2 regions of the Streptococcus sp. SCPM-O-B-15294 (M123) genome follow, and region 1 is predicted to be linked to the other one. Evidence: predicted binding sites of a transcription regulator. Region 1 holds the regulator's gene; the other holds the start of a gene.
What was found. Region 1 encodes NrdR, which represses ribonucleotide reductase genes. Its sites were predicted from a motif close to ACACNATATATNGTGT; they were not measured.
Positions count from the first base shown of each region.

Region 2: the regulator NrdR is predicted to act here: its motif matches at 12,099-12,114, upstream of nrdH (glutaredoxin-like protein NrdH).

Region 1 covers NZ_JBYQGU010000010.1:38,343-53,683, reverse strand. The annotation lists gene mltG (endolytic transglycosylase MltG) at 1-1,390, opposite strand, end outside; gene AC3E8G_RS07430 (GNAT family N-acetyltransferase) at 1,453-1,953, opposite strand; gene AC3E8G_RS07425 (GNAT family N-acetyltransferase) at 1,966-2,394, opposite strand; gene murC (UDP-N-acetylmuramate--L-alanine ligase) at 2,404-3,738, opposite strand; gene zapJ (divisome accessory protein ZapJ) at 3,753-4,421, opposite strand; gene AC3E8G_RS07410 (pilus expression-regulating Snf2 family helicase) at 4,479-7,574, opposite strand; gene AC3E8G_RS07405 (hypothetical protein) at 7,976-8,422, opposite strand; gene der (ribosome biogenesis GTPase Der) at 8,429-9,739, opposite strand; gene AC3E8G_RS07395 (NADPH-dependent oxidoreductase) at 9,756-10,472, opposite strand; gene dnaI (primosomal protein DnaI) at 10,469-11,368, opposite strand; gene AC3E8G_RS07385 (replication initiation and membrane attachment family protein) at 11,369-12,541, opposite strand; gene nrdR (transcriptional regulator NrdR) at 12,542-13,015, opposite strand; gene AC3E8G_RS07375 (endonuclease/exonuclease/phosphatase family protein) at 13,129-13,944, opposite strand; gene AC3E8G_RS07370 (PTS transporter subunit IIBC) at 14,008-15,341, opposite strand, start outside.
Region 2 covers NZ_JBYQGU010000002.1:127,883-143,223, reverse strand. The annotation lists gene AC3E8G_RS02290 (ZmpA/ZmpB/ZmpC family metallo-endopeptidase) at 1-3,448, opposite strand, end outside; gene glgA (glycogen synthase GlgA) at 3,700-5,127, opposite strand; gene glgD (glucose-1-phosphate adenylyltransferase subunit GlgD) at 5,127-6,263, opposite strand; gene AC3E8G_RS02275 (glucose-1-phosphate adenylyltransferase) at 6,253-7,395, opposite strand; gene glgB (1,4-alpha-glucan branching protein GlgB) at 7,513-9,414, opposite strand; gene ptsP (phosphoenolpyruvate--protein phosphotransferase) at 9,800-11,533, opposite strand; gene AC3E8G_RS02260 (phosphocarrier protein HPr) at 11,536-11,799, opposite strand; gene nrdH (glutaredoxin-like protein NrdH) at 12,231-12,449, shown strand; gene nrdE (class 1b ribonucleoside-diphosphate reductase subunit alpha) at 12,582-14,741, shown strand; gene nrdF (class 1b ribonucleoside-diphosphate reductase subunit beta) at 14,865-15,341, shown strand, end outside.

The sequences.
Region 1 (15,341 bases):
GTGAATCGATATTAGTGTCAATGGTTGCGTCTTCTTTTAGAGTCGTCTTCTTGCCTAATTGGCCTTGTGCGTACAAGATAGCAATATTACTTTGAAGAGGCATATCTTGATTCAAACGGTTATAAAAGACGCTTGCAATATCCTTGCGATCTTTATCAGTAGCACCTTCTTTTTCAATCAAAGAAGCCAGCGTCAATACCTCATTGACATCAATATTTTTAGCTTCCATGGTGTCATAGTAGGCTGAAAGATTTTGGTCCATTGCAGCTAACATCTGGTCTACAAGATCTTCCATTTTACTATCTTTTCCATAGCCATAAGTAGCTGGGAAGAGATATCCCTCCAAGCGGTAGCGTACGCCACTTTCCTTGGATGGCAAGGTTGCTAATAACTTAGGATATTTGGCTACCATCTTTTCAATAAAGGCATCATCTTGGATGACTTTTAGGAATTCTTCTTGCGTATATGGAGTCTTGGCACCAGATTTTGAGCTCGCATCCACAGAAACCACTTCCGCGATTTGATCAATCGTGTAGCCCTCAGGAATGGTAATTTTTCCTAAGACTGGTGGTTCCGGAGTTTTAGTTCCTTGCTCTTGCAATTTTTGAATAATGGTATCGAGATCCATACTCTTTTGAAGATTGAAATAACCAGATTGGAAGTTCCCATAATTCTTGAACTTGGTGTAATAGTTGAAGAACTGGCCATTCTTAATCAAGCCTTTTTTCTCCAAAATAGTCCCAATTTCACGATTGCTAGAACCAGCAGGAATTTCAACGGTTACAAACTCTGTAGCCTTGGCATCCATAGCATTTAAGTTAGATTGAACATAGGTCACTGCAAAAATTCCAGTTGCAACCATTAAGACAAAAAGAATACCTAGAACCGTCAAGACGATTCGTTTCGCAATGGTGTTCTGCTTTTTCTTTTTCTGAACACGTTGGTCCCGATCCTTGCGCGAAACACTAGATACCGGTTTTTCTTTTCTCGAAACAGCTACAGGCTGACTTGAGCTCTCTGCTTCTCGAGTTGGCTCTTCGATTGGTAGAGGCGCTTCTTCTTGGTTCTCTTCGGCTACTTCCTGAATTGCAGGAACCTCTGTAACCTCTGGTACTTCTACTTTTTCTACTTCCTCTGGAATCTCTACTGTTTCCTGTACCTTGGACTCTTCTGACACAGAGTCAGAAAGCGACTCTTCCGTCTCATCTTCTTTGTTCTCTGGAATCGAAATTTTTTGAACAGGTAAGTCATATTCTTTTTCAACCTGTACAATCTGTTTATTGGCTTCTTCAAGATCACGGAGAATCCGCTCTTTGAAGCTTAATAATTTTTCATTCTCTTGTTGGTTTTCAGTCAAATACTTGACCCCCCTTGTCATAATCCTTAATATTATATCTTAAAAGGGATAGAAAAGCAATAGGAACGAGGCTTGAGCGCCTCAAATCCTATTGATCACTTACTTGATGGGAGCTCCCATACTAAATCGTACCAGACTTCCCCAGCATAATTAGAGGCCGAGCGTCCTTCGTTTACAAAGCCGTTCCTTTCATAATACTTAATCAAGTAATCATGACAAGTCAAACTAATCCCTTCTCGACCTTCCTCTAAAGCAAGATTTTTCATGGCTTCAAGCAGGGCTTTCCCGACCCCTAAGCCCTGTGCAGACGGAGAAATCGAAAGACTCGTAAGGGTAATATAACCTCCTGGTAGATGGGACTCGTCTTTTACGTCCGCTGTAAAAGAGCGGTCCTCGACATATCTAGTTTGTGTCACTGGGCCTTCTAGATAGCCAAGAATTTGGCCATCCTTTTCAGCGACTATAAAGCTATTATTAAACGTTTCAATATGTTTTGCAAGCACCGTCTTATCTATTGCCTCTTCTGGACTAAAATTTTCCAGTTCTATAGCAAGAATGGCTTCTAAATCATCAATAGTTGCACGACGAATGTTCATTTTTCTTCCTTTCTATAGGGACAGGCACCAACTTAGTTGATAGCCCTCAACTCCTTCTTCGTTATCCCCTATCTCTAGTTGGAAATCATTCATTTCAAAATACGGAATCAGTTCTTCCTGGCAGAGCACATGAATTCCTAACAAGGATTCTTGAGCTACAAGAGACTTGAGTGAGGCCAGTAACAAGGTACCAAAACCTTGTTTTCTAAAGTTTGGAAGAATTTCCAACCACAATAATTTTAAAGAGGGATTTTCGAGCTGATCCTCTGTTTGAATCAGGCAACTCCCAATCACTTGCTCTTCAAATTCCAAGACCAGGGTCCTGAATCCGTTCAGTTCTTGTCGTTTAGCACTTTGAAAAGAAAAATTTTGGGACGTGATCTGTTCGATCTCATCCCAATCAATTTCTTTAGCAAACCGAATCCTAAGGTTTGGTTGCATGGTATCTCCTTATTGAACGTTATTGGTCAAGTTCCCAAGTAAACGTTCAAATGAATATTCATAGGTCTGGATATCTCCTGCTCCCATGAAGACATAGACAGCATTGTCATGATCCAAGAGTGGAGAAACGTTTTCAGCTGTAATCACACCTGATTTCTTGATGATTTTCGCTTCTAGATCTTCCACTTTTACATCCCCATGATCCACTTCACGGGCTGATCCATAAATCTGTGCCAAGTAAACTGCATCGGCCTGGTTCAAGGCATCCGCAAATTCATCCAAGAGAGCAATCGTCCGAGTAAAGGTATGAGGTTGGAAGACCGCTACGATTTCCTTACTTGGATACTTTTGACGTGCCGCATCCAAAGTAGCAATGATTTCAGTTGGATGGTGGGCAAAGTCATCAATGATGACGGTATCGTTGACAATCTTTTCTGTAAAGCGACGTTTGACCCCGCCAAATGTTTTTAAGTGTTCCCGAACTAAATCAAGATCGAATCCAGCGATATAAAGCAAACCAACGACCGCTGTAGCATTCATGATATTGTGACGTCCGAAGGATGGGATTTGGAACTGTCCCAAATCTTCTCCACGGAAGTGAACAGTAAAGGTTGATCCAGTAGTAGAACGCAAGAGATCACTGGCTACAAAATCATTGCCCTCTTCTTCAAAGCCATAGTAATAGATTGGGGCATTAGCTGTAATCCGACGAAGCTCAGGATCTTCCCCATAGATGAACAAGGCTTTGGAGATTTGTTTGGCATAATCATTGAAGGCATTAAAGACATCTTCTAGGCCAGTAAAGTAGTCAGGATGGTCAAAATCAATATTGGTGATAATCGAATACTCTGGGTGGTAAGGCATAAAGTGACGTTCGTACTCGTCTGATTCAAAGACAAAGTACTTAGCACCTTTGGAACCACGGCCAGTTCCATCACCAATCAAATAGCTGGTATCTGTGATATTAGACAAGACATGGGACAAAATCCCTGTAGTAGAAGTTTTCCCGTGAGCTCCTGCTACTCCCATGCTGACAAAATCACGCATAAATTCACCCAAGAATTCATGGTAGCGTTGATAGGTGTAGCCTTGAGCATCTGCATAAGCAATCTCTACATTATTTTCAGGTTTAAACGCATTCCCTGCGATCAAGATTTGATCACCGGTAAGATTTTCTTCACTGAATGGTAAAATGGTAATCCCTGCCTGCTCTAAACCTCTTTGTGTAAAGTAGTATTTCTCCACATCAGATCCTTGTACAGTGTGTCCCATCTGATGGAGCATCAGAGCCAAGGCGCTCATACCTGCTCCTTTTATTCCGATAAAATGAAATGTTTTTGACATAGTTTCTCCTCCTGCTAGTCCAGATTGGTCACATCGAGTTCTTGTTTAATGGGTCTCGTTTGGATGTTTTGATGATCCTTGTTATAGATTTGACTCTTTTTCAAGAAATCATAATTATTCTTCTTTGGCTTTTCTTCTTGGTGAGACTCTTGAACCGGAAGTTCCTCTGCCTCCTCTAAAAGAATCAATTGCTCTTGTTTCAGTCGCTCGCCATATTTGATTAATTCACCTGGATTTTCTTTTTGAAAAGGAGCTGTTGGCTTCACTTTTGGTATGAAAGAAGGGGTGAATTTTTTCCGATTGGGTTTAGAGGCAATATCCGCCGTCAAATACGGAGCCGTCCGCTTCTTTTTCAAATCAGCACGCGCTGCTTCCCGAGCTTCTTCTGCGTAGCGATTCGCCGGGCTCTTTTTATCAACAGGCTCCTTGAAATCAGGAGTCATCGGCTGCCTTCTTGACTTAGGCACTTCAAATGGTTTTTGAAGGGATTTTTGTAGATTTTTTTGATAAGGTTGCTCTGCTACCTTTCCAGTAGCAATTGGCTCCCATTCTAAATAGTTTTTATCTGTATACTCCCCAAGAATATTACTAATGAAGTCCCCATCATCATATAAATTCATATGGGGCATTTGAGTTAGCATCAATTCATCATCTGCTACTTGAGGAAACTGCTTATCCGTCATCCTATTTCTTCCTTTCGACACTTCATTAATTATAAACTATTCATTTAATTTTTCAAGTTATTCTACCGAAATACCCAAAATTTCCCGAATTTCTTCAATAGAAAGGCTGGAGCGCGTTTCGGTGCCATCTAATATGGTAGAAACTAAATGACGTTTGCTAGTCTGGAGCTCTTGAATTTTTTCTTCGATGGTCCCTCGAGTAATCATCCGGTAGACCTCAACATTCTTATCTTGTCCCATTCGATGGGCACGGCCAATGGCTTGATCTTCTACCGCAGGGTTCCACCATAGGTCAACCAAAATAACCGTGTCAGCACCTGTCAAATTCAAGCCAACTCCACCTGCCTTCAAGGAAATGAGAAAGGCATCCCCTTGACCGGAGTTAAAGGCGTTAGTCATATCTTGTCGCTCATTAGCTGGCGTAGATCCTGTGATTTTAAACGAAGTCATCTTCAAAGCATCCAACTCTTTTTCAATGATATCCAACATGCCCCTAAATTGTGAGAAGATCAACACTCGTTGGTTTCCATCTTTGATCTGCTCTAGCAATTCTCGAAGGCTATCCAGCTTCCCACTTTCTCCAGTATAGTCCTCTAAAAAGAGGGATGGAGTATCACAAATCTGACGAAGACGCATCAAACCAGATAAGATTTCCATCTTACTGCGATTGAGTTCCTCTTCAGAAGAGCTTAGAATGCGGTCTTGCATTTGCTTCAACTGGGCTAAATAGATCGTTTTTTGATCGTCAGCCAATTCATTCTTATAGGTCATCTCAATCAAATCCGGAAGCTCCTGCAAGACTTCACTTTTTTTCCGTCTCATGATAAAGGGCTTGACGTATTGAGAAATAGTCTCTGGACTCAATTGTTTAAATTCTTTTTTACCCGGAAACAAACCAGGAAGCACAATTTGGAAAATCGACCAGAGTTCCTCTACATGGTTTTCTATTGGCGTTCCTGACAAAGCAAAGGTATGAGGAACATCGAATTTCCGTAAATATTGGGCAATCTTGGTTTGGGAATTTTTCATGACCTGGGCTTCATCCAAGATGAGGTATTGGTACTGATTTTTTTCGTATTGCTCTACGTCCTGGCGGAAGGAAGCGTAACTGGTAATCGCTACCTGAGGGTTGCTTGCAATCACCTCGTCGCGACTTGCTTTGAGGCCATAGATAACCTCCACTTCCATTTGTGGAGCAAACTTTTCGAACTCCTCTTTCCAATTATAGATTAGACTAGATGGAGCTAAGATCAAAATCTTAGAATCCGCCGTCGCAACACTCGAGAGAAAGGCAATGGTCTGGAGGGTCTTTCCAAGTCCCATATCATCTGCCAAAATCCCCCCAAAGCCATAGTGATTGAGCATGGATAGCCAGCGGACTCCGACTTCCTGATAATCTCGAAGTTTAGCTGTCACTTGCAACTCACCCAAAGGAAATTGCTCTGGATGAATCAAGTCATGAGCCAAGTGACGAAACTCTTCAGAAAATTGGACATTGTCAGCTGACTCAAATAACTGGGAGAGCTGGAAGGCTGCAATGCGATTGGTTTGTAACTGACCTGTTTTTGTCTTCTTTGCACGAAGATTCAATAAAGTCTGACTGATCCGCTTGGTTTCTTCATCAAAGATTAGAACCTTTCCTGATTGACTGATATAATAGTCATTCTTCTCAACCAAGGCACTCATCACTTGCTCAACCTCAGAGGGATCAATGGAGTCAAATTCAAAACCAATCTCAAGGAGACGACCACTGGTTTGAATGGCAATCTTTGGCTTTTCAATCTGATACAGATCTAACAACTTATCCGAAACTTCGACCTCTCCCAGTTCTTCAAACAAGGGAAGGGTCTGCTGAAAGAAGGGATAGATCTGCTTGGGAAGGAGAGGAGCTCGTTTGGTTTGAAATTGATTGGTAAAGCCAGCTGTCAAGATGGTTTCAAAAACCAAACGTTCCTTATCAAAATTACTGGAATAAGGCAGATCCTTAAGTTCTTTCTCAGAGCGAACGATACGGTCCTCGTAGACAAAAACTAGATCCAGCAGCACTTCTCCTTGCTCCGATAAATCAAAAGCAAAGTGAGGTTGAAAATCGTGAATATAGAAATTACTTGGTGCTTTCACCTCACCAATTTTCCTGAATTGCTCTAAGCTATAGGTTAATTTGGTCTGATCAGACAAATCAAATTGAACATGTCTTTTCTGATCACTGGAGAGGGGTAAACTCTGCACAGCCTCAATCAAAATCTTTTGAAGCGGTGATATTTGATAAAAATGGCCATTTGCCAAAAGAAAGCGACCTTCCACCATTTTATAGGAAGCCACTTGGACCTGTAGTTCGATAAACTCCTTCATTTCCACTACTTGGAAAGAAAACAAGCCTGAATCTTCCTGAAGTTCTTGAAAGAATACTTCCTGATAGGTATCCAGTCCGACTTCAAGGGTAAAGGACGGTAGGTCCATCAATAATTGCACAGCTTCTTCAAAGAAACTCATTGGAAAGTAAAGATGACGACCCCCATTTGGAAAGAAGAGGGCATCATGCACCGTATCTCCCGATAACAAGCCTTCTAAGAATCGAATTAAGGCACGACTTTCAGGGTCAAATGCTGCGTAGGAAATCGGCTCGTAATAACTTTTTCCAATCGCAAAATGGGACTGTTTTCTGATGGCTTGCAAAAAAGCTACAACATCCCGCACCACATAAGATCTCTCATCCGGTCTGCGATAGATACGAAGGGTCCACAAAAACTGACCGGAATAGTCGTCTACATGACCGGTTGCTGAGAGACCAAAACGGACTTCCTTGCTTTCAATTTTTGGTAGGACTTGATCTAAAAACAAACTTCCAAAAGATACTTTTTCCTTTGTTTCTTGACTTTCTGTTGCATCTTGCTCTAAACCAAGCAAGAGTTCCTTCCCTTCTTCATCATTTTTTAAAAAGGCTTCTCCTGCGGCTAAATGCACACAGAATTTTTTCTTCTGGAAAAACTCACAACTACAAAAAATTGCTTGATCATCTAGACTATAGCGGAGGGACTCATTGTCAATTCTGAAATAGAGGTACTGATTCTTCATTTCCTGTAGGGATACTTTCCCGTTTTCATAGAGAAGGATTCCTTCTGAACGGATTTTCCCAGGAATTAATTTTGCCATATTTACCACCTTATGTTTATCCCTTTATTATATCATATCCCCTCTAAAATAGAAAAAAAAGACAAAGAATTGTGAAGAATTCAATGCCTGATTTTACTATCACCTACTCCACTTTTCTTTTTCCATTCAAATTAAAGAAGAGTTATTCTTAGAAACTTCCCTTAGGTGAGTACGGACGTCATGGAACTTCTATGAAGTTCCATGACTTAGTTTTGGACCCAAGGTTCCAAAACTCCCGAGTGCTAGAAACAATCTTGTTTCTAGCACTTTTCTCACGGCGGAAAGTTTCAGATCTACTTGAATGACTCCAAAAATAAAAGTCATTATTTGAAAAATAGCTAGCTATTTTATGTTAATAATGGTTTGTTTACATTCTAAAAGGAACACCAAGTGTGTTCCTTTTATTTTATTCTCTTATAGCCTTCTTTTTTGAAATTTTTGATATGTTCTGAATAGTTGGCCAGTTCTCCAAACGTTTTTTTCTCATCGTTGGCTTTATTTAAGGCTTCAATATCTAAGTCTTGGTAGACGATCTTAGTATGAATCATCAGTCCACCCTCTTTCGTCCGACTCACATCTGTTGTATAGCCCGAAATTCCTTTTTTAGGTTCAACAATTTCTTTTTTAATATATTCAAACTCAGAGTCATCTTCAATATTTACATTAAAATTATCAGCCCAAAACTCTTCAGAGATCATTTGATTGGCTCTATGTCGAATCGTCACTCGAAGAAGAATGTCTTTATCTTTTTTCTCATAGGTTTCTTCTCTTTCAACGCTACAAGCTGTCAGTCCCAGAAATACTATAAATGTGACTACAAGCAGGAGTCCTTGTTTCAAGGTTTTCATAAACACCTACTTCCGTTTCCGAGCGATCAAATGGATTGGGGTCCCTTCAAAGACAAAGGCTTTCCGAATTTGATTTTCCAAGAAACGTAGGTAAGAGAAATGCATGAGCTCTTCTTCATTGACAAAGACCACAAAGGTTGGTGGCTTGGTAGCAACCTGAGTCGCATAGAAGATTTTTAGACGTTTTCCTTTATCTGTCGGGGTCGGATTAATGGCGATGGCATCCATAATAACATCGTTTAAGACAGCTGAAGGAATCCGTGTATTTTGGCTTTCACTGATCTGCTTGATCATATCTGGTAACTTGTGCAAGCGTTGTTTGGTCAAAGCAGAGACAAAGATAATAGGTGCATAAGATAAGTATTGGAATTGATCTCGAATATCATCTTCCCATTGCTTCATGGTGTGGTTATCCTTTTCAAGGGTATCCCACTTATTGACCACGATGATCATCCCTTTTCCAGCTTCATGGGCAAATCCGGCAATCCGCTTATCGTACTCGCGGATTCCTTCTTCTGCGTTCAAGACCATCAAGACCACATCCGAGCGATCGATAGCCCGCATAGCCCTCATCACAGAATATTTCTCTGTACTTTCATAGACCTTACCAGATTTCCGCATTCCGGCTGTATCAATCATGGTGTACTCTTGGCCTTCTGCATCGGTGAAATGGGTGTCAATCGCATCTCGCGTAGTTCCTGCTACAGGACTGGCAATGACGCGGTCTTCCCCAAGGATGGCATTGATCAGACTAGATTTTCCGACATTAGGGCGGCCAATCAAGCTGAACTTGATGACATCTGGATTTTCTGGCTCCCGATCCGTCGGAAGGTTTTCAACGATGGCATCCAAGACATCCCCTGTACCAATCCCGTGCACAGATGACACTGGCAAGGGTTCGCCCAGGCCAAGAGCGTAGAAATCATAGATGTCAGTTCGCATCTCTGGATTATCCACTTTATTGACCGCTAAAATGACTGGTTTGTGGGTCTTGTAGAGCATCCGAGCGACATACTCATCTGCATCTGTAATCCCTTCTTTTCCAGATACGACAAAGACAATGACGTCTGCTTCATCCATGGCAATCTCCGCTTGGTGCTTGATTTGCTCCATGAAAGGTGCGTCCACGTCATCAATCCCGCCAGTATCAATAATACTAAATTGGTGGTTGAGCCACTCAGCCGTTGCATAAATACGGTCCCGAGTAACCCCTTCGACATCCTCGACAATGGAAATCCGCTCACCGGCAATCCGGTTAAAGAGCGTTGACTTCCCGACATTTGGACGTCCTACAATGGCAACAGTAGGTAAAGCCATGGTGTCCTCTTTTCTCTTATTTTTCTAGTTGGTGTTTCTTTAATAATTCTGCCGTAGCAGCTGGTTCTTCCTGTCCAAATTGGGCAGCCAAGCGTTGGCTCCAAGTATCCGTTGCCCGTGCTCCAGCATAGGCAGTCTGTACTCGATCAAAGGCTTCAATCACTTCAGGAGTCTGCTCCTGGTAACTTTCTTCGAAGACAACAGCTTCCAAAGGAAGGCGGGGCTTCACAGGATGGTTCTGATTTGGCACTCCTAAAGCCATCCCAAAGACAGGATAGGTGTAGTCTGGTAAGTTAAATAGTTTGGCCACTTCAGCCGCTTCATACCGAACCAAGCCAATAATGACTCCTCCGTAGCCTAGACTTTCAGCAGCTAGCAAGGTATTCTGACCTGCCAAGGCCGCATCTACAGAAGTAATCAATAAATTATCTGGTCCTTCTGGATGGAATTGATCCGTATGCATTCGAACCCCTTTTTCAGCTCGGTTGAGATCTCCTACAAACAGTAAGAAAACAGAGCATTGACGAATTGCCTCCTGAGGGACGAATTGATAGAGCCCCTCTTTCTTTTCCTGGCTTCTCACTAAGATAATGGAATAAGACTGGAAGTTCTTCCAAGAGGAAGCCATCTGTCCTGCTGTTAGGATTGCTTGAAGGTCTTCCTCTTTGATGTCCTCCTCCTTAAAGCGACGGACAGAGGAATGAGATTTCATCAAATCAATAACAGGATTCATCGGCGATTTTCTCCTTCTAGGCGGACTTCTTTAGCAAGGAACTTGATTCGCTCCATGACACGTTTGGCTTGCCAAGTCTCATCTCCATTCCGAGATGTAGCAAAATGACGTTCCAAATCTTCAAAGTTGAAATTCGAAGTAAAGAAGGTTGGAAGAATCTCCTGCATCCGATGTTGCAAAATCACTTGCAAGACTTCATCCCGGACCCAAGGCGACATTTGCTCTGCCCCAATATCATCAAGAATCAAAATTTCAGCCTTCTTGACCTGATCCAACATCTCTTTAACCTGACCTGTATTAATGGCATTTTTGACATCGATGACAAAGCTTGGGAAATGTAGAATGGTGGAGGAAGCCTGACGTTTTTCAGACAAGTCATGAGCAAGAGCTGCCATCATATAGCTTTTCCCAACTCCAAAATCTCCATATAGAAAAATCCCTTTACGAGCTTGAGGATAGGAAGCAACAAAATTGGCCAACTCTTCAAAGGCTCCAAAACGCCCACGATCATCCAAGTCGACTTTCGCTAAGGAAGCTTCCTTCAAGGTGCTTGGTAAGTTGATCAGCTGCAAGCGTCTATTGATAGCGGCTTGTTTTTGTGCCTCGATTAATTCAGGTGTCTCCTCATAGGAAACATCCGCATAACCTTCATTCATGACTAAAACAGGCTTATACCCTCTTGCAATATAATCTGCATCCCCAAGGACAAAGCGATTGCGCTCACTGATGTATTGGTTAAATTTGGAAATGCTACGACGGATTTCTACATCCGATAAACCCTCCTTTTGAATAAAGCTTGCAATCTCAGGTTCGGCGAGAATTTGAGCTACCAATTCTTCATAATTGAACTGCTGTGATCGATTCATCTGGGACATGGTTTTCCCTACGCTCTCCATTTACTCCCCTCCTTGATTTAATTTCTCGAGCAAGGCTCGTTTTTGTTGTTCCAGATTAGCCTGTTCTTCTTGGCTAGTCTGATTGGTATAGTTAGGCTGACTCCACTTCGGAACATTGGTCTTTCCTGTCGCTGACCCACTCTTAGCTACTTTCTCTTTTGCTTTTTGTAAATGGGAGTCTTGGCGCTGGCGGATCTTCAGAACGGCCTCCTCAGCCGTCTTTATCCCCTCATAAGCAAAGTCATTTCCAACTTTTAAGGCATACTTTTCATTGAGATTGGCGGAAGCAACCTTGTTAAAGGTAAACAACAAGATCACATTTATAACTTCATCTAACAGGCCTAAACGGGCCAAGTCAGAAATTACTTGGCGTTCTGATTGGGTCACAACAGCCTTACGCGCTTTTTTTATTCCTGCTAAAAATTGACGACTGGTCTTATTTTTAGCTTCCCGGATAATGGCCCTTTCCTGCGGAGTGAACTCATCCTTACCTTTTTCTTGTGGCTCTTGGGTCAGTTTTTGTCTCATCCGTTTGGTCGAAATGACCAAATTAACCGCTGTCTCCTTGGCCAACAGATAGGTCTCGTACCAAGTCCAATTCTTCTCTTCGGTGATGGCATAAAGAACTAAGAGGTCCTCTTGTTCGTTCTCAAAACGAAGGCCATCCCGTACCATTAATTGTTTAAAGTGCTCTAAACTGAAGGAAGATACTTTCCTCTGAGGGGTCGAAACACCATCAATCCCAAAAATAGAGGCAAAGTTCACCTTCCGTTTCTCTCCCTCTGGTTTTTCAGGAAGCAAGTCACGAACTGCTGCTTCTCCTATTTTTTTCTCCAGCAACTTCTGATAAGCGATATTCGCGAAAAATTGATCTGCTTCTAGCGGAGCCAAAAATCGGAACTGAAGTCCTTCATCTGTCTCAAAAACCTCTAGTAAATTCATGGCAATCAAACGGTCTAGACTTTCGAGAAAATGAGCGAAACCTAGATCCAAATGATTTAAAACAACAGCAATCAGCCGTTTTTCTTTCCCCTGATCATAGAGACTCAGCAGAAAAGTATATAATTGACTTGCTTGAACACCTAATATTGGTCCATACAGATGCGTGAAAGAGGCTCCTGTAGGCGCTAAATAATTATTCTTCAAGAAAGAAAATGAAGTATTGGGCTTCATCTATTTTTCCTTTTTCTTCTTCGTTCCTTTGGTAATCTGCTTTAAGAGACTTTCCAATTCACCAACATCCTTGAAACTACGATAGACACTCGCAAATCGAACATAGGTAATTTCGTCCAATTCTGCTAACTCGTCCATGACAAGTGATCCGATATAGTCACTCTGGATCTCATTTTCACTCTGACTACGAATCTTTTGTTCGATTCGCCCCACAATTTCCTCAATTTCGTCACTCGACACGGGACGTTTCTGAGCAGATCGAATAATCCCATTAAATATTTTATCTCTAGAAAACTGTTCCCGGGTGCCATCTTTTTTCACCACAACAAGAGTCCGCTCTTCTACTCGTTCATAAGTGGTGAAGCGATGATGACATTCATCACATTCTCTTCTTCTACGAATCGTTTTTCCATCTTCTGCCTGGCGACTATCTACAACACTAGACTTATTTCCGCCACATTTTGGACACCGCATGGACACCCTCCTTATCGTTTCTTAATACTTTATTCTATCATATTTAGGGCTAAAGTGAAAGCAAGGGAAATAAAGAAAATCCCTAGCCTCCTGGAGGGATAGGGATTTGAATATTATGGTAAATACAAGTCAGCTGACAAACCATAATGGTCGCTGACGAGAGGCTGACTAGAACCATCAAACACAACTTCTAGCCGTTCGATAACCCATTCTTTTGAGGTGAAAATATAATCAATCCGCAAGGGTACTTGATTATCATCCCATCCATCAATTCCAGGACCTACTGTGTAGGTCCCCTTGGTCTGACGGGCCTCAATAAAGCTATCTTGAAGAGCTAGCGGACTCGCTAAAATGGCCTCATACCCCTCTTGACCAGCTGGATTATTAAAATCTCCGGCTAAGATCAAGGGTTTTTGCAATTGGCTAAAACGCTCTTCTAAACGTGCCCACTCTTGTTGGAAACCTTTATCCCACCAGGAAAGGTGGACACTGGCAACCGCAATTTCTTTCCCATCAACTTGGGTTTCTGCAATGGCAATCCGTCGTGTATGATAATCTGTTGGATCATTCACATCTGAAACCAAGAGTTCGCTTGCCTGGATTGGGGTACGTGATAGAACTGCTACACCTTCATGATAACGGTCATAGCCGATATGGTTGTAAGCCCAGGTCCAGTGATAGCTCAATCCTTCTTCTTCTAATTTTTCAACTAAACAACGAACATAGTGATCCTGATGGATCGGCTCCGCAGAAGGAGTTGGATGATACAAGTCATTAACTGTAACAACTGGACTTTCGATGGCCTGATTGATTTCTTGGAAACAAATCAGATCGTATTGCTTTTCAATAATGTCTGTTACTAAGTCCTCAAATTTTTGTTGGGGATTTTCTTCCATCCAACTATGAGTGTTTAAAGTTAAAAATTTCATGATCCTACTCTCCTAATAGAGAATTCCCTGTATCCGATGGATACAAGGAATGACTCTCATAGATTATAATTCAACCTTGGCAACCACTGCATCTGCTGGTAGTTGACCAGTTTGTGTAAGAGTGACAGATTTAATAGCTGCAGCATTTGTGAAGACTACAACTGTTGACGTTGCACGTCCAGCTTCACGAACAGCATCCAAATCTGCTTCCACCAATAAATCTCCCGCTGCAACTGTTTGGCCTTCTTCTACCTTCACTGTGAAAGGTTTTCCTTCCAAACTTACAGTATCAAGACCGATATGAACGAGAACTTCAAGACCAGATTCTGTTACCAAACCAAGGGCATGTTTGGTAGGGAAGACGCTTGTCACCTTACCAGCTACTGGTGAAACAATCTGACCATTTGCCGGTTCAACTGCAAATCCGTCACCCATCATTTTTTGTGAGAAGACTGGATCTTGAACTTTATCTAATTCAATGACTTGTCCTTCAGCAACTGAGTGAACTTCTTCTGTCACCCCTTTAAAGGCAACTTCCGCTTGTTGAGCCGCTGTCTGCTGACTTGGAAGAGTTTCAGGAATCACTTCACCTGAATCTAACAAATCTTGGATATCTGATTTCAAAACGTCAGCTTTTGGACCGTAAATCGCTTGGACCCCTTGTCCTTTCATGACAAGTCCCATAGCTCCTTCAGCTTTCCATTGTTCTTCTGTTCCAACTTTAGTTTCGTCCTTAACAGTCACACGAAGACGAGTCATACATGCATCCACATCAACGATGTTAGCACGTCCACCAAGAAGGTTAATGATGTTAACTGCTTGAGAAGCTACAGCTACTTTACCTGAACCTGAAGTTTCAGACTCATCTGATCCACCTTCAGCTTGTTCGTAGTTTCCGTTACGTCCAGGAGTTGCGTAGTTAAATTTCTGGATCATGAAGTTTGCAATGAAGTACATGATCACTGCAAAGAGAACAGTTACCCAGATAAAGTTAATGATATCCATACCAATACCGGCTTTAATGGTCATTGGTGTACGAGTCAAGAACTCAATAGATCCAAATGAATGGACACGGAGATTGACGACATCTGCCATCGCGAAGGCTGCACCTTGTACCACTGCATAAACGAGGTAAAGAGGCATAGCTACGAACATAAACATGTACTCGATTGGTTCTGTAACCCCTGTGAGGAAGGTTGCAAGAGCAGTCGCAATCATCATCCCTTTGTATTTGTGTTTCTTATCAGGGTCTACATTACGGTAAATGGCAAGGGCAACCCCCATCAAGATACCGAATGAACCGATCATTTGTCCCACTTTGAAACGAGCAGGTGTAAAGGTATCCAACAAGTGTTGGTATGTAGCAGGGTCAGAAACTTTTGTATTTCCTAAGTCTG
Region 2 (15,341 bases), on a different contig from region 1:
TGCCCTTCATAGCGGTCACAGACAAAACTTCCTTGGTCAAGAGAGGACTCGTTGCAGCCAGTTTATTCCCTTGGTCGACAATCCATTCTTTGTTGTAGAAAGGTTGCAATTTAGCAATATTGCGGTAAGCTAGCTCACGAGTCGCATCGTAACCAGTGATGGCCTTGTATTGATCGTCTTTGTTAACAAGGTGATTGAGTGTATCTTCAATCGGTTTACTGCTGGTAAATTTATCAGCAGTGATTCCCATTGCATCGATTTTCTGCTCAGCTTCTGCCAGCGAGATGCTAGGGATTTTACGGGAGTTGTTAAAGCTTTTCTTCCCTTCACTCACGCCTTCCACACTGTAATTGCGCTTGGTTCTTGAATAAGTGAAATAATCATCTGCGTCGATATCTGAGTGACCAAAGACCATCTCACCAGTTTTGATTTTCATCATGGTGATGTTGTCTTCAATAGCACCCAAGGCCCAGTTGGTACCCAGCAATCCACCAGACTGAACAGCTTCTTTTAGTTCGATAGAACCTTTAGCAACTGAATTTCTGAGAACCCCTTCTTTACCTACTGTGTGGTTATTTCCACCATTTTGAGAGGAATAAACGAGACCTGCCGCTTTGGCTTTGTTCCCAGTGATTTCAGCATCAACGTAAGCTTTTTCAACAACACCTTTCCAGTTCTCGCCAACAACACCCGCTAGATAGCCACCTTTGTTACCAGCAGCGTGCAGTTTACCGATAAAGGCAACATTGCTGACCTTCCCACTGCCATCAATTTTATTGACGATCCCTGCTACGTCATTGTTCCCAACAACACTTCCTGTTACTTTAACATTTTCAACAGTTGCATTGTTTTTGATGACACCTGCGATTGGGGCTACTCGATCAACTCCAGGCAGGTCAATCGCAACATTTTCAAGCAAGAGATTCTTAACCGAGCCACCTTCGATGTTCCCAAACAGTGGTCGCGTGATATTATGGATGGCAAATGTATTTCCATCCGTACTTTCCAAAATCCCCTTGAAGGCATTAGTCACATAGGATTTCCCTGCTGCTGGCACATTGGCCGCATTCATATTGCTACCAAGCTTAAAGATACCAGTCGGATTGGCTTGCATGGCTTTTACAAGTTCGTTGAAATTGTAGTAGACATCACCTTCATGAGCTTTTGGTTTCGCAATATAGTGGACATAGTCCTCATTGAACTGGTTGTCTGCAGTCCGTTGGACCAAATCTGGAGCTTTGGCTGTTACTTTGTAGAGGGTCGCGCCATCTACCGTCACTTCTTCAATTTTATCAACAGCCAGTTTTGTGACCTTATTATCATGGGTGGTAACCTTTAAGTAATAAGGTTTCACATCTGAAGGTGTTTCTGACAAGAGGCTACGATCGGTCTCAAGGCCTTGGTCATCCACGCTAATCAGACTGGTTTCCTTGATGTTTTTGACTTCAACTTTTTTAAGGTCAAGTCTTAGCGGTTCTTCCTTGAGAACTTCTTTTTCATCCCCATTTCCACGGTCATAGACCATGGTCGTTGCGAGCGTGTAATCCTTGTAGTAGTCTAAGTCTGATAAAGCAGCCGCTAAATCCGTCTCAGAAAGGGCAAAAGTTTTCACCACTTGATCACCCTTCTTCAATACAGCTTGGATAGACTTGATGCTCACACCGTCTGGTTTATCCAAACGATAAGTAGCTTTGGCACTGCGCTTCAATTCTTCCTTATCGACCTGGGTCAAGGTTAAAGTTGGCTTTTCAAGTTCTTTGGTCCCTTGTTGAATGATCCGATCTTGAGCTTGTTCAACTACTCCCTCCGTAACCGTTGGGGCATCCGCAGTTTTAACTCCCTTGATGGTCTTGTAGACCTTGGTGATTTTCTTCTTCCCATTCTTACCGGCTTGAGAAACCCTTTCAGTTCCTTTTAGCAAGGTGGCATCTTGTTCGGTTACCGTCTTAAATGGAATTTCCTCAAACGAAACATCCTCTGTTTGGCCTTCAATAGCCTTAGTCCCACGACTAATTTTTTCTGTCACAGGAGCTTTTACCGTTTCAGTTGTCGTGCTGAGGGGTTCTCCAACTTTCTCGCCATTGACTGTTTTATAAACACGACGAATCTCCTGACTACCAGCCTCGCCTTTCTGAAGAAGGCTTTCTTCATCGGTGTAACGATTGGCGTCCGTTACATACTCTGTTTCATATGGAAGGATTACCGTTTCTGTCTCCGTCACTGTCCCTTCCGTTACTTGATAGGTTGGGTTCTCCGGTTGAATAGGAGCTTCGCCTACATGACCTTCTTCTTGTGTCCCTTTTGCTTCCACCACACCTGTATAGGCTGGATTCTCCGGTTGAACAGGAGCTTCACCCACATGGCCTTCTTCCTGTGTTCCCTTAGCTTCTACTAGGCCTGTATAGGCTGGGTTCTCCGGTTGAACAGGAGCTTCACCCACATGACCTTCTTCCTGAGTTCCCTTTGCTATGACCACTGGGACAGGTTGTGGACTTGGTTGGGCATCTTCTTTTGTCCCGACAGCAAGAATTTGTGAAACTGCTTCTTTAGTAACCTTGCTTTCAACTACCTTGCGAACTTCCTGACCATTTACCGTACTTACTTCTGTAAAAACAGTCTGTTCACCATTTTGTCCAGCTCTTAAAACTGCTGTTTGACCTTTTGCTAAAGTAGGATCTGCTTGTTCTACCGTTTCAAACGGAATAATTTCTGTTGAAACTTCAACATTTGGCTTGTCCACTATAGGGAATGCAGGACCCTCTTCAGGTGTTACCTGAGATAGAGTCTTTCCTTCTGTTGCAGGTTGGGATACTGGCTTCTCTTCCACTCTTACATGAGGTTCTTGGCCCGTAGCTCTTGGATCAACTGGACAACGAAGGTAGCCAACATAGTCATAGCCTTCAATCGGAATGACACCATTGGCTAGTTCTTTACTGCTTGCAATTGAAAGAGTTTGATTGTAGCTTGCTAATTCAATATTTTGCAAGGCTGCGGCATCAATAGATAAGAGCAGACTTTGCCCCATGGAACCAATTAATAGGAGTCCCATTACTTTTTTGCGGTGTTTTTTGGACAGCAAAAGAACTGCTAAAGAGGCAGTCGCTAAACTAAGGCCAGCAATCGCCAATTCGGTCGTCCCTGTTTGTGGCAGTATCCCTTGACTAGGTGTTTTCTTCTTATAGACCAAATAAAAGGTATCTTCATTTTGATATTCTTCAGGAATAGCACGAATCACCTGCGCTTGTTCCTCAGGGGTCAACTCATTTTCCGTGACATACCCCATATGAACTGTCGCTTCTGCCGTGAATTGATCAGCTTGTACAGAAGGCGCTCCTAATACACTCCCTGCAAAAAGAAGGGCTCCAATAGCAACCGGACCCACTCCGACGGATAATTTCCGAATCGAATACTTGGTAATCTTTTCAAAAGCTTGTCTTCTTTGTTTCATCCTATAACTTCCTACATAGTAATATTTGTAAATCATAGGAAGTCTCATTTATTTTTGGAGAAGGTCAGGGCTTTCCCTAAACCAGCTTCCTGTGATTTTTTACCTTTACCTATCTTATCTTTTTTCTCAGCTTTTAGCAACTTATCTTACTCAGATTTCTTCCCTTTTTTTACTTCTTATATTTAAGTAGTGCCTCTTCCTTTCTTCGCAGCAAAAAAACGCCTAGAAATAGGCGTTTTTAGAGATTTATTTTACAAGGACTGATAGAGATCCGCATAGTGTTGACTAGCCGTATCCCAAGAGAAATCACGGCTCATAGCTTCTCTTTGAAGACCGTACCAAGCATTTTTATCATGAGTATAGACTGTCAAAGCTTGATCAACAGCCCAGTTTAACCAATAACCAGATAGGTTGTTAAAGCTAAATCCAGTACCACTGCCATCGATGACATTATAGGCTTGCACTGTATCACGCAGTCCCCCTACCTCGTGAACCAATGGCAAGGTACCGTAGCGCATAGCCATCATTTGAGAAAGTCCACATGGTTCAAATCGGCTTGGCATCAAGAAAACATCCGAAGCAGCATAGATTTCTTGCGCCAACTGCACGTCAAACATGATGTTAGCAGAAAGTTTATCTGGATAAGCTTGACCAAACCAAGCAAAGGCTTGCTCAAAGCCAGGATCTCCTGTACCCAAAAGAACGATTTGGATATCCTTTTGTAGAAGGTTGTGGAGTTCTTCAACCACCACGTCAAAGCCTTTTTGGCGGGTCAAACGAGAGACAATCCCAAACAAGGGAACATCATCACGTACTGGAAGTCCGACACGTTCCTGAAGAGCCCGCTTACTTGCTGCTTTCCCTGATAAATCATCTTTACTGAAATGATAGGTCAAGAGGGGATCTGTCTCAGGATTGTAGAGGTCTGTATCGATTCCATTCACAATCCCCGTTAATTTACCAGATTCCATCCGCAAGATTTGATCGAGTCCGCAACCATATTCAGCCGTCATGATTTCATAACCGTAACTTGGTGAAACAGTGGTCACACGATCAGCATAGAGGATCCCGGCCTTCATCCAGTTCAAGCAATCCTTCCAACGAAGGGTCCCATCTTCATAGCGTTCAAATCCAACTCCAAATAAATCCCACAGCATTCCTGGGTCAAACTGCCCTTGGAACTCTAGATTATGGATGGTCAAGACAGACTTAATACCATTGTAAGCTTGAATCCAACGGTATTTTTCCTTAAGAAGGAAAGGAATCATGGCGGTATGATAATCATGAACATGGATAATATCTGGAATGAAGTCGACTCGTTCCATCATCTCCAGCGTTGCCAATTGGAAGTAGGCAAAGCGCTCGCCATCATCAAAATCTCCGTAGACATGTCCTCTAAAGAAATATTTCTGGTTATCAATAAAATAGAAGGTGACACCATCACGATAGATGCGTTTCACACCAACGTATTCACTTCTCCATCCCACTCTGGTCTCGAAGTGTAGCACATCTTCAACTTGGTCGCCAAATTTCGCCTCTACCATGTCGTAGTAGGGGAGGACGACACGAACATCATGGCCTTTTTTAGCCAAGGATTTAGGGAGTGCTCCAATGACATCTCCCAAGCCCCCTGTTTTTGAGAAAGGAGCTCCTTCAGCTGCAACAAACAATAATTTCATTATCCAATATCCTCTGTAATCACAGCACCTTTTTTAATCACAAGAGGTGCCTCTTTGGTTCCACGAATGGTAACGCCAGTTTCAACTACGACACCCTTGTCAAGAATCGCATGCTCTACGACTGCTCCCTCATGGACAACAACACCTGGGAACAAGAGACTGCTACGAATTTCTGCCCCCTTATGGAGATGAACACGACGAGAAATAACAGAATCATGTACCAAAGCTTCGACAATGCTTCCTGAGGCAAATTGCGAATTCTTGATTTGCGAACCAGCCGCATAGTAAGTTGGCTCTTCGTTTTTCACCTTAGTATAAATCTTTTGATTTGGGGAGAAGAGTGACATGAATTTCTGAGTTTCCAACATGTCAAGATTAGCGCGGTAGTAGGATTCAACAGAGTGAATATTGGCAATATAGCCAGTGTATTCGAATGCGAATGCTCCATATTCAACCGCTAAATCACGTAGGATATAACGCAATTTTTCTGGATGTTCTTTGTGAACCTCTTGCTCCAATTTTTCAATCAACCAAGGAGTATCCACGATAAAGATATCTGTTGACATATTGTAGAGAGCTTCTGGATCTTGACCTTCAAACAATTTTTGACCAGTCACATGATCTGTCTCATCAATATCTAAGATGGCATTTACTTCCGAGATATCTCGTTGATTCATTTTCTTGTAGACCACTGTGATTGGTCTGTCAACGGTATTGTGCAAGTGGAAGACTTGGTTCAAATCGATGTTTACTAAGATATCACAGTTCAGAGCGACTGTCTGGTTCGAACCAGAGCGTTTCAAATAGGTCAAGAGTTGCTCGTAGTATTCTTTGCCAACGTTTGAACTTTCCACTGGAGTGTTGTAGATACCAAGATAGTAGTGACTCAAGAGAGTTGACAAGCCCCACTCACGACCAGAGCGAATATGGTCAAAGACGGAACTGATATTTTCTTGCTGGAAGATACCAAATACACTACGAATCCCTGCATTAGCGAGGCTAGAAAGCGGGAAGTCAATCAAGCGATATTTCCCATCAAATGGCAGACTGGCAACAGGACGATGATCTGTCAATGACGACATATCATGGAAGCCTACTGTGTTTCCTAAAATGGCTGAATACTTATCAATCTTCATCTGTTGCTACCCCCACTTTTTCGTTATATCCAACGACTTGTACTTCTTCCGTTCCATCGATGACAACACCTTCTGAAACAACTGCTCCTTCACCGATAATAGCACGTTTAATCACGGCACCTTGTCCGATAATGGCACCACTCATGACGACAGAATCTTCAACGACTGCACCTTTACGAACTTGTGCTTCCGTAGACAAAATAGAATGTTTTACTGTTCCGTCTACCAAGCACCCATCCACCACCAAGGAATCTTCAATATGGGCATGTTTGCCAAAGGAGTTTGGAGGTGAAATCAAGTTACGAGAATAGATCTTCCAGTGACGATCACGGCTATCCAAGGCATTGTTTGGATCAATGTATTCCATATTCGCTTCCCAGAGAGATTCAATAGTCCCTACGTCTTTCCAATAGCCCTTGAATTCATAAGCATAGACGCTTTCTCCAGATTCAAGGTAAGTTGGAATAACGTTTTTACCAAAGTCAGACATATCGATGTCACTCTTCTCTGCAGCCACTAGCATGTTGCGAAGACGAGACCAGTCAAAGATATAAATTCCCATAGAAGCTTTTGTTGATTTTGGCTCTGCAGGTTTTTCTTCGAATTCGACAATTCGATTGTTGGCATCCGTATTCATAATTCCGAAACGGCTAGCTTCTTTTAAAGGTACATCCAATACAGCTACTGTGAGGCTGGCATTGTGATCCTTGTGAGACTGAAGCATTTCGTCGTAGTCCATCTTGTAGATATGGTCTCCAGAAAGAATCAACACGTACTCTGGATTGATGCTATCGATGTAGTCGATATTTTGGAAAATCGCATGACTTGTTCCTTCAAACCAACGATTTCCTTCACTTGCAGAATAAGGTTGAAGGATAGAAACCCCAGTATTAATGCCATCAAGACCCCAACTGGAACCATTTCCGATATGATTGTTTAAGGCAAGTGGTTGATACTGAGTAATCACGCCAACATTGTGGATACCTGAGTTGGCACAGTTGGATAAGGCAAAGTCAATAATACGATAACGTCCCCCAAACTGCACTGCAGGTTTGGCAATGCTTTGAGTGAGTTTTCCAAGGCGAGTTCCTTGCCCACCAGCAAGGATCAGAGCTAGCATTTCATTCTTCATTGATTACTCCTTTTTGGATTGACGAGACCTTCTTCCCACTTCCGAAGAGAGGCGCTACACCCTCTTCTACAGAGTTAGGAATGGGATCATAGACTGCGATCAGTAGATCACCAACAACTATTTTTTTGTTTTAGACACATTGGAACGAAGTTTTCGTTTCACTTTCCATACACTAGCTCCAAGAGCCGGTAAGGTGAAGGTCAAGGTTTGTGGATAATCTTTCCATAGTCCCTCTTGAGTCTTCACTTCCTGGTTGTGCTCTTTCCAGACACCTCCCCATTTCTCTAATTCTGTATTCCAAATTTCTTCATAGACCCCAGCAACAGGGACGCCGACTGTAAAGTCCTTGCGCTCTACTGGTGCCATATTAAAGATACAAAGCAGATGATTTCCTTTTTTATCCTTACGAGTAAAGGTCAAGACACTTTGATCTCGGTTATCTGCATCAATAATCTCAATACCATCATAGCTATCATCAATTTCCCAGAGCATCTTGTTGTCTTTGTAGAATTGATTGAGCTGTGAAGTAAACTCTTGCATCTTGCGGTTCATCTCATCATCCAGATTGGACCATTCTAGCTGTTCTTCAGACTTCCATTCTAAGAATTGGCCGAACTCTGAACCCATGAAGAGCAATTTCTTACCTGGGTGACAAATCTGATAGGTCAAGAGGTTTCGCAAGCCAGCGAACTGGTTGTAGCGATCCCCCCACATCTTATGCATGAGACTCTTCTTCCCGTGAACCACTTCATCGTGAGAGAATGGCAACAAGAAGTTTTCAGAGAAAGCATACATAAAGCTAAAGGTCACCAAGTTAAAATCAAATTTCCGATAAATAGGATCTTCCTCGTAGAAGCGAAGGATATCATTCATCCAACCCATATTCCACTTGTAGTCAAATCCTAAACCACCATACTCTTCTGGACCAGTAATCTTGGTGCCAGATGAACTTTCCTCCGCTACCATGATGACATCCGGATGTTCTGATTTAATCACAGCATTCATCCGCTTAAGGAAATGGATCCCCTCATAGTTGAGATTTCCACCATCAATATTTGGTGTCCATGGTCCACTATCATAGTCTAAGTAAAGCATGTTGCTGACCGCATCGACCCGAATTCCATCCAAATGATAAAACTCAATCCAGAACTTCACGCTAGAGATGAGGAAGGATTGGACCTGGTTTTTCCCTAGGTCGAAGTTCAAAGCTCCCCAGCCATAGTTGTGGGCACGATGATGGTCTTGGTATTCAAAAGTAGGTGTTCCATCGTAATAAGCCAGGGCATCATCATTGATGGTAAAGTGTCCCGGCACCCAGTCCACAATCACCCCGATGTTATTCAAGTGACAAGCTTCCACGAAATCTTGAAACTCTTCCGGTGTTCCATAGGTATGCTCTAAGGCAAAGTAACCCATCAATTGGTAGCCCCAACTAAGCCCAAGCGGGTGAGCCATCACCGGCATGAACTCCACATGGGTATAGTTCATTTTTACCAAGTAAGGAATCAAGTCTTCCTTCAACTGAGCAAATGAATAAGGGCTTCCATCTTCATTGCGTTTCCAAGAACCTGCGTGAACTTCATAGATATTTACTGGACGAGATCTAAAGCCAAGCTTTCTCCGTCTGGCCATCCAGAGTCCATCTTTCCATTTCCGCTCTGGAATATCAGTAATCACCGCTCCAGTCCCCGGACGTTTTTCCATGCGAACTGCTAAAGGATCCACCTTCATCAAGCGGTGACCATTTTGTCTTATAACATGGAACTTATAGATATCGCCAACTTGAGGTGCAGTTGTAAAAACTTCCCAAACACCAGCTTCGTTTCTTACCATAGGAATTTCATTTTCTTCCCATTGGGTGAAATCACCTACCAAGTGTACTGCCTGAGCATTTGGAGCCCATACACGGAAACTATACCCCTCTACACCATCTACTTGCTCTTTATGAGCCCCTAGATAATGTTGAAGATGAAAGTTCTCCCCGGTTCCAAATGTATACAATGCTTGTTTCGTATCCATTCACTCACCTCTCTCGCTTTTATGTAAGCGCTTCCTATTAGTATTATTCTACTATAAATAGTTGAAATATTCAAGATTTTTTCTTGAATAATACGATGAAAATTTATGAAAATAATTTGAAACTTCCATTATCTCCCTGAAATTTCCTAAAATAGATTCAGAATTGTTCACCTTTCAAACTATCTTTCTAACATTATACTATAAAAATAATCGTAATTAAAGCTATTTCCGAAAATTTTTAGAAAATTTAGATTTTTTGTTTTGATATAGCGACACCTACACCATTTTTGTTCAGCTACTTCATTTAAAGATACAAATAGAGGGGTAAAATAAAAAAGCTACCGCCTCTTCCAAGGTGATAACTTTTATCAGATTTTTGCATCAATTAGTCTACGTTCACATATTCTTTTGAAAGTTCAAGCACTTCTTCCATTGTTGAACATTCAGTAAGCGCACGATTAGCGTATTCTTCCATTTTAGCTGTGTCAAGTTTCTTCATCAAGCTACGTGTACGAAGGACAGATGTAGCTGACATTGAGAACTCATCCAAGCCCATTCCGACAAGAAGTGGAACAGCAGTTTGGTCACCAGCCATCTCACCACACATACCAGCCCATTTACCTTCAGCGTGAGCTGCTTTGATCACATTGTTAATCAAACGAAGGATCGATGGGTTATATGGTTGGTAAAGGTATGAAACTTGTTCGTTCATACGGTCAGCAGCCATTGTGTATTGGATTAAGTCGTTTGTACCAATTGAGAAGAAATCAACTTCTTTGGCAAATTGGTCAGCCAACATCGCTGCAGCTGGGATTTCAATCATGATCCCTACTTCGATGTCGTCAGCAACGGCAACACCTTCAGCAACCAATTTCGCTTTTTCTTCTTCCAGAATACCTTTAGCAGTACGGAACTCTGTCAACAAAGCAACCATTGGGAACATGATCCGCAATTTACCGTGAACAGATGCACGAAGCAAAGCACGCAATTGTGTACGGAACATTTGGTTACCAGTTTCAGAGATAGAGATACGCAAAGCACGGTAACCCAAGAATGGGTTCATTTCTTTAGGAAGATCGAAGTAAGGAAGTTCTTTATCCCCACCGATATCCATTGTACGAACGACAACAGGTTTACCGTTCATACCTTCAAGAACTGCTTTGTATGCTTCGTATTGATCATCTTCAGTTGGGAAGTCTTGAGAATCCATGTACAAGAATTCTGTACGGTAGAGACCAACAGCTTCAGCACCATTTTCGTTCACACCTTCAACGTCTTTAGGTGTACCGATGTTAGCTGCCAACTCGAAGTGTTTGCCATCTGCAGTAACAGTTTTGGCATCTTTCAAAAGAGCCCATTCAGCTTTTTGTTTAGCGTAAGCTTCACCAGCTGCTTTAAATTCAGCGATTTGTTCTTCACTTGGGTTGATGACTACTTCACCAGTGATTCCAGATACAGCCAACACATCACCATCTTTTACAAGATCGGTAATGTTGTTTGTACCAAGAACCGCTGCAATTTCAAGTGTACGCGCCATGATCGCTGAGTGACTTGTACGTCCACCAATGTTTGTAACAAAGGCTTTAACGAACTGTTTGTTCAATTGAGCAGTATCGGATGGAGTCAAGTCATGCGCAACCACGATTGCTTCTTCATTGATAGTTGCTGGGTTTGGCAATTTCTTACCAAGCAAGTTTGCAAGAACACGTTTGGTCACGTCGCGAATATCTGCTGCACGTTCTTGCATGTATGGGTTATCTTCCATTCCTTCAAAGATGGTGATAAACATGTCTGTGACTTCTTTTAAACCAGCCTCAGCATTCACCTTCTTCGTGCGAATTGTTTCCTTGATCTGACCAACCATTTCAGGGTCAGAAAGAACCATCATGTGAGCATCAAATACTTGTGCCGCTTCCTCACCAAGGCTCGCTACTGCATTCTCCCGAATAAGAGAAAGCTCGTTCTGTGAAGCTTCTAGAGCTACATCCAAACGAGCTTCTTCTGCATTTGTATCTTCAACTGAGATTGTTTCAAATGACAAGTCGGGTTGAACAAGTAGATATGCCTTAGCAACAGCAACACCATCAGATGCTGCAATTCCTTTAAGCATTTCTGTCATGTTTATGCCAATCCTTCTTTTTCCATTGTTTCAGCGATTGCTGCAAGAGCATCATCAGCGTCAGCACCTTCAGCTGAGATTACAACGTCAGCTCCTTGACCAACACCAAGGCTCATAACACCCATGATTGATTTCAAGTTAACTGATTTACCTTTGTATTCAAGAGTAATATCTGAAGCAAATTTGCTAGCAGTTTGAACCAACAAAGTTGCTGGACGTGCGTGGATACCTGTTTCTGCCACGATGTGGAAATCTTTAGAAGCCATAGTTTGACTCTCCTTTTAAAATTAGTTTTTGAGTTATCTGTGATAACCCTTACAATTTGCTATTATATCATCTTCTTCATTATTTTTCAAGATTTTTATCACACACTTACTGAAAATACTTACAAGAAGCACTCATTTTTCTCTTCTTTTGATCTGCTTTTGTTACTTTCTTCTATTTAAATAAGTAGAATTGGTTTCATAGACACAGTATATAGAATTTTAGGAAAAACGACTAAATTACTTTGACTTAAAAAACCTATATTTTATCACGTTTTCCTTAATTTTCACTAATTCTTACAATACTACATGTTGTGGTATCATTCGGAATAGTTTATTTATGTGCACAATATTTAGTTAAAACTCTTGACAAGAAAAAACCTTTTGTTTATACTAGATACAGATTTATGAATTTAGAGGAGTTAGATCACATTATGGTGACAATTTATTCAAAAAATAATTGCGTTCAATGTAAAATGACCAAACGTTTTTTAGATACCAATCACGTTGAATACCGTGAAATTAATCTAGATGAGCAACCTGAGTTTGTGGACCATGTGAAGAACCTTGGTTTCAATGCTGCGCCAGTTATCCAAACAGCAGATGAAGTCTTCTCTGGCTTCCAACCAGCTAAGCTCAAGAAATTATCTTAACATTATCAAACAGGATCTGATTGGTCTAGGGAATGGATTACTGTAGTTCTCGACTACGGTGTTCCCCTGGCCCTTTTACTTGTACAGGGGAGCTTGCCTCCCCTTTGTTTTTGAATTAGAAAAAGGAACATTATGGGATTAAAATCACTTGAAGACGTAACCTACTTCCGTCTTAATAATGAAATCAACCGTCCAGTTAACGGTCAAATCATGCTTCATAAAGATAAAGAAGCCTTGGATGCTTTCTTCAAAGAAAATGTTGTGCCAAATACCATGGCCTTTGATTCAATAACGGATAAAATCAACTACCTTATTGAACACAACTATATCGAAACAGCCTTCATTCAGAAGTACCGTCCTGAATTTTTGGAAGAATTGGCCCAATTTATCAAAGATCAAAACTTCCAATTCAAGTCCTTCATGGCTGCCTATAAATTCTATAACCAGTACGCTCTGAAAACAAATGATGGAGAATACTATCTCGAAAGCATGGAAGACCGCGTCTTCTTCAATGCCCTCTATTTCGCGGATGGAAATGAAGACATTGCCAAAGATATCGCAAACGAAATCATCCACCAACGCTACCAACCAGCTACTCCTTCTTTCTTGAATGCTGGACGTGCCCGTCGTGGAGAATTGGTCTCCTGTTTCTTGATCCAAGTAACCGATGACATGAATGCGATCGGGCGCTCTATCAACTCAGCTCTTCAACTTTCACGTATCGGTGGTGGGGTTGGAATCTCCCTCAGCAACCTTCGTGAAGCTGGAGCACCGATCAAGGGCTATGAAGGAGCTGCTTCTGGGGTCGTACCTGTTATGAAACTGTTTGAAGATAGCTTCTCTTACTCGAACCAATTGGGACAACGCCAAGGGGCTGGGGTTGTGTACCTTAACGTCTTCCACCCAGACATCATTGCCTTCCTTTCTACTAAGAAAGAAAACGCCGATGAAAAAGTTCGGGTTAAGACTCTTTCACTTGGGGTCGTCGTGCCAGACAAGTTCTACGAGTTGGCTCGTAAGAATGAAGAAATGTATCTCTTCAGCCCTTACTCTGTAGAGCGTGAATATGGAGTGCCATTCAACTACATCGACATCACTGAAAAATACGATGAGTTGGTTGCTAATCCAAATATCCGCAAGACAAAAATTAAGGCCCGTGATTTGGAAACTGAAATTTCTAAATTGCAACAAGAATCTGGTTACCCTTATGTAGTCAACATCGATACTGCTAACCGGGCAAACCCAGTCGATGGAAAGATCATCATGAGTAACTTGTGTTCAGAGATCCTCCAGGTTCAAGAGCCAAGCTTGATCAACGATGCCCAAGAATTCATTAAAATGGGGACTGATGTCTCCTGTAACCTTGGTTCAACCAACGTAGTCAACATGATGACTTCACCTGATTTTGGACGTTCCATTCGTGCCATGGTTCGTGCCTTGACCTTCGTTACCGATAGTTCTCATATCGTCGCTGTTCCTACTATCGACCACGGAAATAGCCAAGCGCATACCTTTGGTCTTGGTGCTATGGGACTACATAGCTACCTTGCCCAACAATTGATCGAGTATGGATCACCTGAGTCTGTCGAGTTCACTAGCATCTACTTCATGCTCATGAACTACTGGACTCTCGTAGAATCAAACAACATCGCGCGTGAACGGGGTATTACCTTCCACAACTTTGAAAAATCAGACTACGCCAACGGTAGCTACTTTGATAAGTACACAACCGGAGAATTTGTACCAAAATCTGATCGCGTCAAAGAACTCTTTAAAGATATCTTTATTCCTAGTGCAGAAGACTGGGCTGAACTTCGTGATAAGGTCAAAGCAGATGGTCTTTACCACCAAAACCGCTTGGCTGTTGCACCAAATGGATCTATCAGCTACATCAATGACGTATCTGCTTCTATCCACCCAATCACACAACGGATTGAAGAACGCCAAGAAAAGAAAATCGGGAAGATCTACTACCCTGCGGCTGGATTGTCAACAGATACCATTCCTTACTACACTTCTGCCTACGACATGGATATGCGCAAAGTCATCGATGTCTATGCTGCCGCAACTGAGCATGTAGACCAAGGACTTTCACTCACTCTCTTCATGCGCAGTGACATTCCAAAAGGCCTTTACGAATGGAAATCTGAAAACAAACAAACCACTCGTGACTTGTCTATCCTTCGCAACTATGCCTTTAACAAAGGTATCAAGTCTATCTACTACGTCCGTACCTTTACCGATGATGGTGGAGAAGTTGGCGCAAACCAATGTGAAAGCTGTGTCATCTAAGACACTCTGATCCATTGCTACCAAAAAGTCGGTTCGCCGACTTTTTGTGCGATATTCTAACAATTGTGATAGAATAATAATGATTGTATGATCGAATGAATTAGAAAAAGAAAGAGATTTCAAATGGAAACTTACTACAAAGCCATTAACTGGAATGCCATCGAGGATGTCATCGATAAATCTACTTGGGAAAAGCTAACCGAACAATTTTGGTTGGATACACGTATTCCTTTGTCAAACGACTTGGATGACTGGAGAAAATTATCTCACAAAGAAAAAGACTTGGTTGGTAAAGTCTTTGGTGGATTGACACTCTTGGATACCATGCAGTCCGAAACTGGTGTGCAAGCTCTTCGTGCAGATATTCGCACTCCCCACGAAGAAGCTGTCTTTAACAACATCCAATTTATGGAATCTGTCCACGCTAAGTCTTACTCTTCTATCTTTTCTACCTTGAATACCAAGTCAGAAATCGAAGAGATTTTCGAATGGACCAATACCAATCCTTTCCTTCAGAAGAAGGCAGAAATCATCAATGAAATCTACCTCAATGGGACTCCCCTTGAAAAGAAGGTAGCCAGCGTCTTCCTTGAAACCTTC